4 regions of the Ruegeria sp. BHSA162 genome follow, and region 1 is predicted to be linked to each of the others. Evidence: riboswitches for the same ligand, from Rfam matches in the RefSeq annotation. Region 1 holds a riboswitch; each other region holds the start of a gene.
The links. Region 1 has a riboswitch for cobalamin ahead of AC2FM5_RS04975 (hypothetical protein). Riboswitches for the same ligand answer to the same signal wherever they lie in the genome.
Positions count from the first base shown of each region.

Region 1 (2,194 bases):
GTGGGCGGCGGTACGCTGGCCCTTACCTCGGTTCCCGGCGGTGGCGGCGACTATGAGGGAGATCTGGACCTGATTTCAGCCTGGGCGCCGGGGCTGGTGATTTCGATGACAACCCTTGCCGAACTGGTTTCTGTGGGTGCGGGCGAATTGGGCTGTGACATTCATCGGCGCGCCTGTCGGTGGGCGCATCTTCCGGTCGCCGACTTCTCGGCGCCGTCGACCGAGATATCCGGCCGATGGCCCGAAGTCAGCGCCGCCGCCCGCCATGCGCTGTCGGGCGGCGGGCGGGTACTGGTCCACTGCCGGGGCGGTTGTGGGCGGTCTGGCATGGTTGTTCTGCGCTTGATGATCGAGAGCGGCGAGCAGCCGGAACAGGCCCTGAAACGCCTGCGGGCCGTACGCCCCTGCGCGGTTGAGACTGATGCTCAGATGGACTGGGCCGTCGCCCCAGCGCGCGAGGCACTGGCGACCTGACATTCAGGCGGTTGCGCGGAACTCGCGCTCGGCCCTGACCACGGGCATGATCGCCGTGGCCTGCAGCATCGCACAGGGTCGATCACTGATGACCTGCGCAGGCAGGGCGTCGCTCTGGTCGTCAAACAGCATGTCGGCGTAGGTATCAAGGCAGTCGGACGGGGTGTCGGCGGCCGCTCCGCAATACACGCGGATCCGTTCGGGACGTGCATCGAACCGCGCCGTGCAGCCATGTTCGCAATGGGCCAGTTCGCTACTGCCTTCCACTTGGAAGTCGGGGGATGTAGCCGCCTGCGCCGTCGCCATTGCCTGCGCGATGGCCCGTGCCATGCGCGCCAATGCCGGGCAGGTCTTTCCGGTGCGCTGGCAGATGGTTGCCGCGAATTCATGGGTATCGGTCTTCCAAATCATGTTGCGCCCTCCGCGCGCTGGGCGAGGTGGATTTGGACAGACGCCGGTTTCAAGGCCAGACCCTGCCCGGACACCCCGTCCGAGTTTCGGTTTCACGTTTGATGGCAGGTCTCCTGACTTGCGGGTCTTTGCTTTGCCGACCTTCCCAACCTTGCGGTCAGTGGTATTTAGGCATCGCTCTCCGCCTACAGTTGCGGGGGCAGTCGCGGCCTTGGTCCGCTCCGGAGTTCCGGGTTGGACCGCACCGTGTTCCCTTTTCATCCCGGACCGAAACGGCACGGGAACCATCCCCTCATCGCTAGCGGTGTATCCGGGATCGAGTCAAGACGGTTTCAGCCCGGTTGCCGGAGTGAGTCCCAAGGGAACAGATCAGGCAGTCTGCGCAGCACATTCGAATCCCTGCGGGCACGGGCCAATTGCCAGCCGCCTTGCATCACGATGAACAGGGTGTCCGCAGCATTTTCAGGGTCGGAAACTCCGAACCGCGCGGCGTGGTTTCGAACTTCGATGATCCAGCTTTCATACAGACGGTCTGCATGTTCCCGAAACGCGCGGTTGTCGGGGCTTTCGAACAGGGTGGCGGCGATCGGGCAGGTCTCCCATTGGGCCGAGGTGTCGAACAGCTTCGCGATCTTGTGGCACAGGGTGGTGACCCCGTCGCGAAAATCCGCGGCGTCGTCGAATGCCGCAGCGATCATGCTCAACATCCCGTCCGAGGCCCAACTGGCCGCCGCCAGGGCCAGATCCGGCTTGCCCTTTGGAAAATGGTGATAAAGCGAACCCTTGGGGGCTTGCGCTTCGGCCAGCAATTCCGCCAGACCGACACCGTTATAGCCCGAGCGCTGGAACAGTCGGGCGGCAGTCACGATCAGGCGATCTTTGGTGTTTGGTGGACGTTGGGTCATGCAGGCCAAATATTGACAGGCCTAGACCAATTGGTCCAGACACAAAGTATTAGACCGATCGGTCCAGAGTGTTTGGAGGCAAAGATGTTGGATTCGCAGCACGCGGTTGACGTGGAAGACTTTAAGTTTCCGTCGGGCCAGACCCAGCTGGCGGCGCGGCTTTACACTCCGGCGGTCGAGCCGCAAACCGTTGTTGTGCTGAACGGCGCAACAGGAGTGCCACGTGACTACTATCAGCACTTTGCTCGCTGGCTGGCCGCCGAGCGCGGTATGGCTTGCCTGACATATGATTACCGGGATTTCGAGCATTCGCTGACCGGGCGGCTGAAAGACTCGAAGGCCACGATGGCGGACTGGGCGCTGATCGACATGCCCGCAGCGCGTGCCGAGATGCACCGTCGATA
Region 1 covers NZ_JBXWSK010000009.1:23,126-25,319, forward strand. The annotation lists gene AC2FM5_RS04970 (protein-tyrosine phosphatase family protein) at 1-474, shown strand, start outside; gene AC2FM5_RS04975 (hypothetical protein) at 478-885, opposite strand; cobalamin riboswitch at 972-1,189, opposite strand; gene AC2FM5_RS04980 (TetR/AcrR family transcriptional regulator) at 1,218-1,790, opposite strand; gene AC2FM5_RS04985 (alpha/beta hydrolase family protein) at 1,875-2,194, shown strand, end outside.

Region 2 (2,194 bases), on a different contig from region 1:
CTGATCCTGATCCCGCGCAAGGGCGCCAACAAGGCCGATCTGGCCGGTGTGCGCGAGGAAATCATCCGCAAGGTCACCGACACACCACCCCAAATCGCCTACTTCGACATCCCCGCGCGCCGGTCGCAGGATGGCTACCTGCGCGGCGTGGATGAATGGCACGACGCAATCGCCCTGCGCTGGCAGGAGGCGATGGACGAACACCCCGAGGCGCGCACCGTCGCCCTGCTGATCTGGGGCGACCCGTCGCTCTATGACAGCTCGCTGCGAATCGCGGCGCGACTGGACCCGCAGCCGAACACCAGGCTGATCCCCGGCATCACGGCGCTGCAGGCGCTGACGGCGGCCCATGCCATGCCAATCAACGAGATCGGCGCGCCTTATCTGGTCACCACCGGCCGGCGCATCCGCGACGAGGGCTGGCCCAGCGACGCCGATACGGTTGCGGTGATGCTGGATGGCGAATGTTCGTTCCAGATGCTGGACATGGCCGATTTTGACATCTGGTGGGGGGCTTACGTGGGTATGCCCGAGCAGATCCTGATCAAAGGTCCGCTGGCCGATGTGGCCGATGAGATCCTGCGCACCCGCACCGAGGCCCGCGCCTGGCACGGGTGGATCATGGATATCTATGTTCTGAAAAAGCGCGGGAATTGACGCGAAAGGTCGCAAATGGCGATTGCGCCACAGCGGCATTCACGTCTAAATGGACGGGTCTGGTCCTGCCGGAGACATCCGGATGCTAAGAGGGAATTTGGTGCGGCCTGCGCGCAGGTCAAATCCGAAGCCGCCCCCGCGACTGTAAGCGGTGAGCCCTGTTCAACCAGCCACTCCCGATCCGTTCGGGGGGAAGGCGAACAGAGGCGCTGACCCGCAAGCCAGGAGACCTGCCAGGCGAACAATGAAACACCGGCCGTCGGGTGCGGCGGCACAGGAGGACAGAAAATGACGACACAAACGCAAACCGCATCAACGGCACGCGCTGGCATTCTTTCGGCAGTGTTCGCGGCAGCCCTAGGCCTGGGGATCATCACCTTGGCTGGTCACGTTCAGGCATCGGCGCTGCATGACGCCGCGCATGACGTGCGCCACGCAACCGGCTTCCCCTGCCACTAAACCAATGTTCAGTCGCATTCTGACCAGCGCGTTGTTCGCTGGTGCTGCAGCCGGGTTGATCGTCGCCCTGCTGCAGTTGGTATTCGTGCAGCCCGTGTTGCTGCATGCTGAACTCTATGAATCCGGAGAGCTGGTGCATTTCGGAGCCGAAGCCGTCTCGGCCCATCCCGAACTGCCGGGCATGTTCTCGGACCTGACCCGCGACGGGCTGAGCGTGGTGTTCACCATGCTGACCTATACCGGCTATGCGCTGGTTCTGGTCGCCCTGATGTCGCTGGCCGATGCGCAAGGCCACCCTGTTGACGGGCGCACGGGCGTGCTGTGGGGCCTGGCCGGTTTCATCGCCTTTCACCTGGCGCCGGGCTTCACCCTGGCCCCCGAGGTTCCGGGTGTTGCCGCAGCCGACGTGTTCGCGCGGCAGATCTGGTGGTGGGCAACCGTCGCGGCTGCTGGTGTGGCCATGTGGCTGATCGCCTTTGGTGGCAACATCGTCAGCTATCTGGTTGCGGCCGTGCTGTTGATGGCCCCGCACCTGATCGGCGCGCCGGAACCCGACGTGTTCACCGGGCCGGTTCCGACCGAGATCGGGGCCCTGTTCGCAGCACGCGCCTTTGGCGTCGGCCTTGTGGCCTGGGTGCTGCTGGGTTCGTTTGCCGGGTATTTCTGGCAAAGCGAGGGCAAGCGCGTCGAAGCCGCGGCCTGAGCCCCGAAATCCCACGACCCGCCGGCGCCCAACCGGCGGGTCATTTGCTTTTCAAGGAAACATGATGACACGCTCGCTTGCTCTTTTTGCGATCGGTCTGGTCTTTGGTGGGGGTGCCGGGTTCGTGCTGGCCGCGGCCAACGGCGTCACCTTCGATGGCCACGACCATTCCGACCCCGCCCAACATGGCGGCCATCACGCCGAGGCCATGGCCCATGACCACAGCGCCGCCATCAACCTTCCCGCCGGACCTGACGCGCCGGGGCTGGAGATCGCCGTCTCCCCCGACCCGATGGCGGGTTGGAACCTGCATGTGATGCCAAAAAACTTCCGCTTCTCGCCGGAGAACGCCTCGCTGGACAACAAGCCCGGCGA
Region 2 covers NZ_JBXWSK010000021.1:38,708-40,901, reverse strand. The annotation lists gene cobF (precorrin-6A synthase (deacetylating)) at 1-657, shown strand, start outside; cobalamin riboswitch at 701-909, shown strand; gene AC2FM5_RS08650 (CbtB domain-containing protein) at 946-1,116, shown strand; gene AC2FM5_RS08645 (CbtA family protein) at 1,121-1,819, shown strand; gene AC2FM5_RS08640 (hypothetical protein) at 1,884-2,194, shown strand, end outside.
Region 2: it holds a riboswitch for cobalamin, as region 1 does, so the genes downstream of both, AC2FM5_RS08650 (CbtB domain-containing protein) here and AC2FM5_RS04975 (hypothetical protein) in region 1, are expected to answer to the same signal.

Region 3 (2,194 bases), on a different contig from region 1:
CCGCCCGCCATCTGAACTTCACCACCGCCGCGCAGGAACTGGGCCTGACCCAGACGGCAGTGTCGCTGCATATCCGCTCGCTCGAGGCGGACCTCGGGCAGCCGCTTTTTGCCCGCAACGCCCGACACCTGTCGCTGACCGAGCTGGGCCAGTCCTATGCGCTGACCGTGCGCCGGGCGCTGTCGGATATTGCGCTGTCCACCAACAGCTTGTTCGGCCCCGCCTCGCGGCAGGCGCTGACCATCCGGGCGGCGATATCGACGATGACCTACTGGATCGCGGCCGAGCTGCCCGCGTTCAGCGCCCAGCACCCCGAGATCCCGGTGCGGCTGGTGTCACATATCTGGAACGACTCGGCCGCGCCTGCGGATGTGGACGTGGAAATCCGGCTGGGCTATGGCGACTGGCCCGGAGTTGCGGCCGAACAGCTGTGCTCGGAACGGCTGGTGCCCGTCTGCCGGGCGCAGGACCCGGCGCCAGACCTGCAAAACGGCCCGTTGATTCACATTCTGGGGTATGAGGACAACTGGGCGCGGTACTTCGAGGCCACGGGCACCGACCTGCCCGACCGCCCCGCGCGTAATTCGGCGGATACGACCGTCACGGCGCTGCAACTGGTGATGGCCGGCGCTGGCTATGCCACCGTTCTGGAGCGGTTCGCGCGCAACGCCATCGCCCAGGGCGCGCCGATCCGGGTTGCGGGGCCGGCGATTCCCTTTGCCCAGTCGCATTATCTGATCCGCAGCGTCAGCGCGGCGCCTCCGTCCATCCCTGCCCAGTTGTTCCTGGCCTGGCTGCGCGACCGGCTGGCCGGCGATGCCGCGGATTGATCCCGGCAAGTCGCTTTTTCGATCCGACGCGAGGCACTTGGCCCCGCGCGCTTGACAACCCCCCTGCCCGTGCCGCATGTCGCTTGCGTTGGTGTCTGTGCAAGCAGATGAAAAGGGAATGCGTCAGCGGTTTTCCGTCAAACGCAGCCGCCCCCGCGACCGTGACCGGAGAGGGTGCCCAAATGCCACTGGCTGCTGGCCGGGAAGGCGGGACATCCGACAGAGCGCCGCTCTGACATCCGCAAGCCGGGAGACCTGCCAACGCCCGAAGACAAACCGGACGGGGTGTTCCGGTGTCGGGCCCATGTCCGCAACGTGGCCCGCGCATACCCCGTCCCCCGACAACCGAGTGAGGGGGGATGAGAGACGTGACCGAGACCACACCAGTTGAACTGCTGGTCTGCACCACCTGCCGACGCGGGCTGCCCATCGAGGATGACGCCCAACGCCCCGGCACGCTGCTGCACAAGGCGCTGGCCGCTGCCGACCTGCCCGAGGGCATCACCCTGAAGCCGGTCGAATGCCTGTCGAACTGCGATCAGGGCTGTTCGATCGTTCTGCGCGGCGGGCCGTCGCGCTGGACCTTCGTCTATGAAAACCTGAACGAATCCGACCATGTCGAGATCATCGTCGAAGGCGCCACCAAATATCTGGCCGCCGATGATGGCCTTGTGAAATGGCGCGACCGCCCTGAACATTTCCGCAAGAACTGCGCCGCCCGCATTCCCCCGATTGGAGCATGAGCATGAGCACCCTCGAAAAACTTCCCGTCACCGTCATCACCGGCTTTCTCGGCTCGGGCAAGACCACGCTGATCCGCCATCTGATGCAAAACCCGCAGGGCAAGCGGCTGGCCGTGGTGGTCAACGAATTCGGCGACGTGGGCGTCGATGGCGAAATCCTGAAAAGCTGCGCGATCCCCGACTGCCCGGCGGAAAACATCATGGAACTGGCCAATGGCTGCATCTGCTGCACCGTGGCCGATGACTTCATCCCCACGATCGAGGCGCTGATGGCGCTCGACCCGCGCCCCGATCACATCCTGATCGAAACCAGCGGTCTGGCCCTGCCGAAACCGCTGCTCAAGGCGTTCGACTGGCCCGACATCCGTTCCAAGATCACCGTGGACGGCGTGATCGCTCTGGCCGATGCCGAGGCCGTGGCCGCAGGCCGCTTCGCCCCGAATGTCGCGGCGGTGGATGCCCAGCGCATGGCCGATGACTCGATCGACCACGAAACGCCCCTGTCCGAGGTGTTCGAGGATCAGATCTCGTGCGCCGACATCATCCTGCTGACCAAGCCTGACCTGGCCGGCCCCGAAGGCGTGGCCAAGGCGCGCGAGATCATCGCCGCCGAGGCGCCCC
Region 3 covers NZ_JBXWSK010000026.1:35,061-37,254, forward strand. The annotation lists gene AC2FM5_RS09810 (LysR family transcriptional regulator) at 1-830, shown strand, start outside; cobalamin riboswitch at 903-1,107, shown strand; gene AC2FM5_RS09815 (DUF1636 family protein) at 1,190-1,573, shown strand; gene cobW (cobalamin biosynthesis protein CobW) at 1,576-2,194, shown strand, end outside.
Region 3: it holds a riboswitch for cobalamin, as region 1 does, so the genes downstream of both, AC2FM5_RS09815 (DUF1636 family protein) here and AC2FM5_RS04975 (hypothetical protein) in region 1, are expected to answer to the same signal.

Region 4 (2,194 bases), on a different contig from region 1:
CCTGGCGGCCTGAAGCCACAACCAGGTGCCGCATGGCAGCAGGATCGCCAGCGGGTAGATCAGGTATGACCATTGAGCCAACCCCAACCCGCCCAACATCCAGAACACGACCGTATGGGCCGCCTTGGGATCGCCGAGGAAAATCAGAATGTTGGCGCCAGCCATGATGACGAAAGACACCGCCACACCGGTCAGGACCAGGCGGTCCGCGCTTGTGGCGCCGGCCCAGCGGGCAACGCTCAGGACCGTCAGCGTGGCCGCCAGGGCACCCAGAAACGCCATGACCGGCACGGTCAGAAGCCCCAGAAACAAGCCGGTATGCAACAAGGCAAGAATGGCTCCAAACGCGCCGCCGGCCGAAATGCCCAGCAGGTGCGGATCGGCCAGCGGGTTTCTTGTGACCGCCTGGAGGGTGGCCCCGACTATCGCCAGTCCGGCCCCGACCATGACGGCAAGCAAGGCGCGCGGAAAACGGATTTCCCAGATAATCGCGGCGCGGCCCTTTGACCATGTCGGCTCGTCCGAGGATAGGCCGGCTTCGTGCAGCAACACTCCCCAGACGGTCTTGGTGGGCAGGTGACGGTATCCACCGACAGCAAAGGCGCGCTCATGAGGCGCAATCCGCATTTTCCGAAGACGCAGCCATCGCGGCTGGAATGCGGGCCAGCGTCGCGTGGCGAAGCCCGGCCGGGCGGTCGACCGAGCTGCACCATCCATCGCGCAACTGCTGGTACAGCCGGGCGAATTCCACCAATGCCCCGGTCTCTTCAGACGTCAGGCCGCCAAACAGGTAAGATGCCTTGCCCGGCGCGTGATAGGCGACGGTACAGGGTCGGGTGCACCCGGCCATGCAGGCCGCACCGGAAACGTCAAAACCTGCCAAACCGTCGTCTTCGGCCAGCGCGGCGCGCAATCGTCCGATCAGGTCAGGCCCGGGGCGTACGGCTGCGCTCTTGGGTCGGCAAGATAGGCAAACCGTGATGTGATGTGTTGATTGTCGGTTCATTTCGCCCTCCGCGAAATCGCGGGGCGGAAAGGGAACCAGTCATGTCAGCGGCGCAAGCCGAAAATGCCATCTTGGCCTCCTTCCGGGACACCCCGCCCGGGTTGAGTTGCGTTTGATGATGGCAGGTCTCCTGACTCGCGGTGTATGGCTTGCCCCGCCTTCCCAGACCTATCGGCCCAGTGGCATCCGGGGGTCGCACACCGCCTACAGTTGCGGGGGCAGTCACGGAATTGGCGTCAGAACGGCGCCGCACCGTATTCCCTTTTACCCGACCGCCGAAACGATCGGGAACCATCAGCGCAAATCTCATCCATGAGTCGGGTTGCACTGTCAACGACGTTCTGGGCGGGTGCGTAATGGAGGTATCCAGGCGACCCTTCGGCACCACCTGAGCGACAGACCGGGCCGCGAATCACGTCGTTTTGACCAACTGGATTAAGATAGCTCGGAAGGTCCCGAAACACGGCGGCGCAAGCGGGCCGACTGCCAAGCCTCCGTGAGCGGCCTCGCCTTTTCTCTTTGAATGCAGAAGCCTATCGTTGGCAAGCGTACAAAATTTACGCGCGGAGAAATCATTGATTTATCCTGTGATTGATTCAAACATACGAATTCGACACAACTTTAGCTTTACCTCCGTTGTTGTCGCTGTCGCCCGTTTCGTCGGGCCCTTCCGACTGCTGGAGTGAGTGCTGGCGGTCGGAAGGCATTTCACGAAATTCAGCGTTGGGAGGACGCGGTGCCCGGACTTAACTTACGAACCCTTCCTCGAAACTTCGCACCGGTTTTTGCCCATGACGTCATTGCGTCAGCACGCTTTGTTCACGGTCCCGGGGATCGGCAGAATATCTGTCTGCCAGCTATGTCATTGGCGGCAAAACCGGGGACCGCATAGACGTGAGCACGCAAAAAGGACCACCTATTCCACAAGCATCAGCGAACCCAAGAGGAGAAGAAAATGATTAACAAAGTTATGATGATTTCAGGCGCGACGTGTTTCGTACTGCTAGCGGCGTGTGACGACACCAGCACGTCAAGCGCACCTGCCGAACTGACCCCCGCCCAACAGGCGTGTCTGCGAGACGTGGCCAAAACAACAAACAATTCGCAAGTGGTCGTGCTCTCATCCGCGTTCAGCGAGGCTGGAACACAAGTTACCGTTGGGGTTGGAGAGGATCGGGCTCCGTGGAA
Region 4 covers NZ_JBXWSK010000049.1:7,380-9,573, reverse strand. The annotation lists gene AC2FM5_RS13505 (FecCD family ABC transporter permease) at 1-627, opposite strand, end outside; gene AC2FM5_RS13500 (DUF1636 family protein) at 608-1,006, opposite strand; cobalamin riboswitch at 1,110-1,317, opposite strand; gene AC2FM5_RS13495 (hypothetical protein) at 1,962-2,194, shown strand, end outside.
Region 4: it holds a riboswitch for cobalamin, as region 1 does, so the genes downstream of both, AC2FM5_RS13500 (DUF1636 family protein) here and AC2FM5_RS04975 (hypothetical protein) in region 1, are expected to answer to the same signal.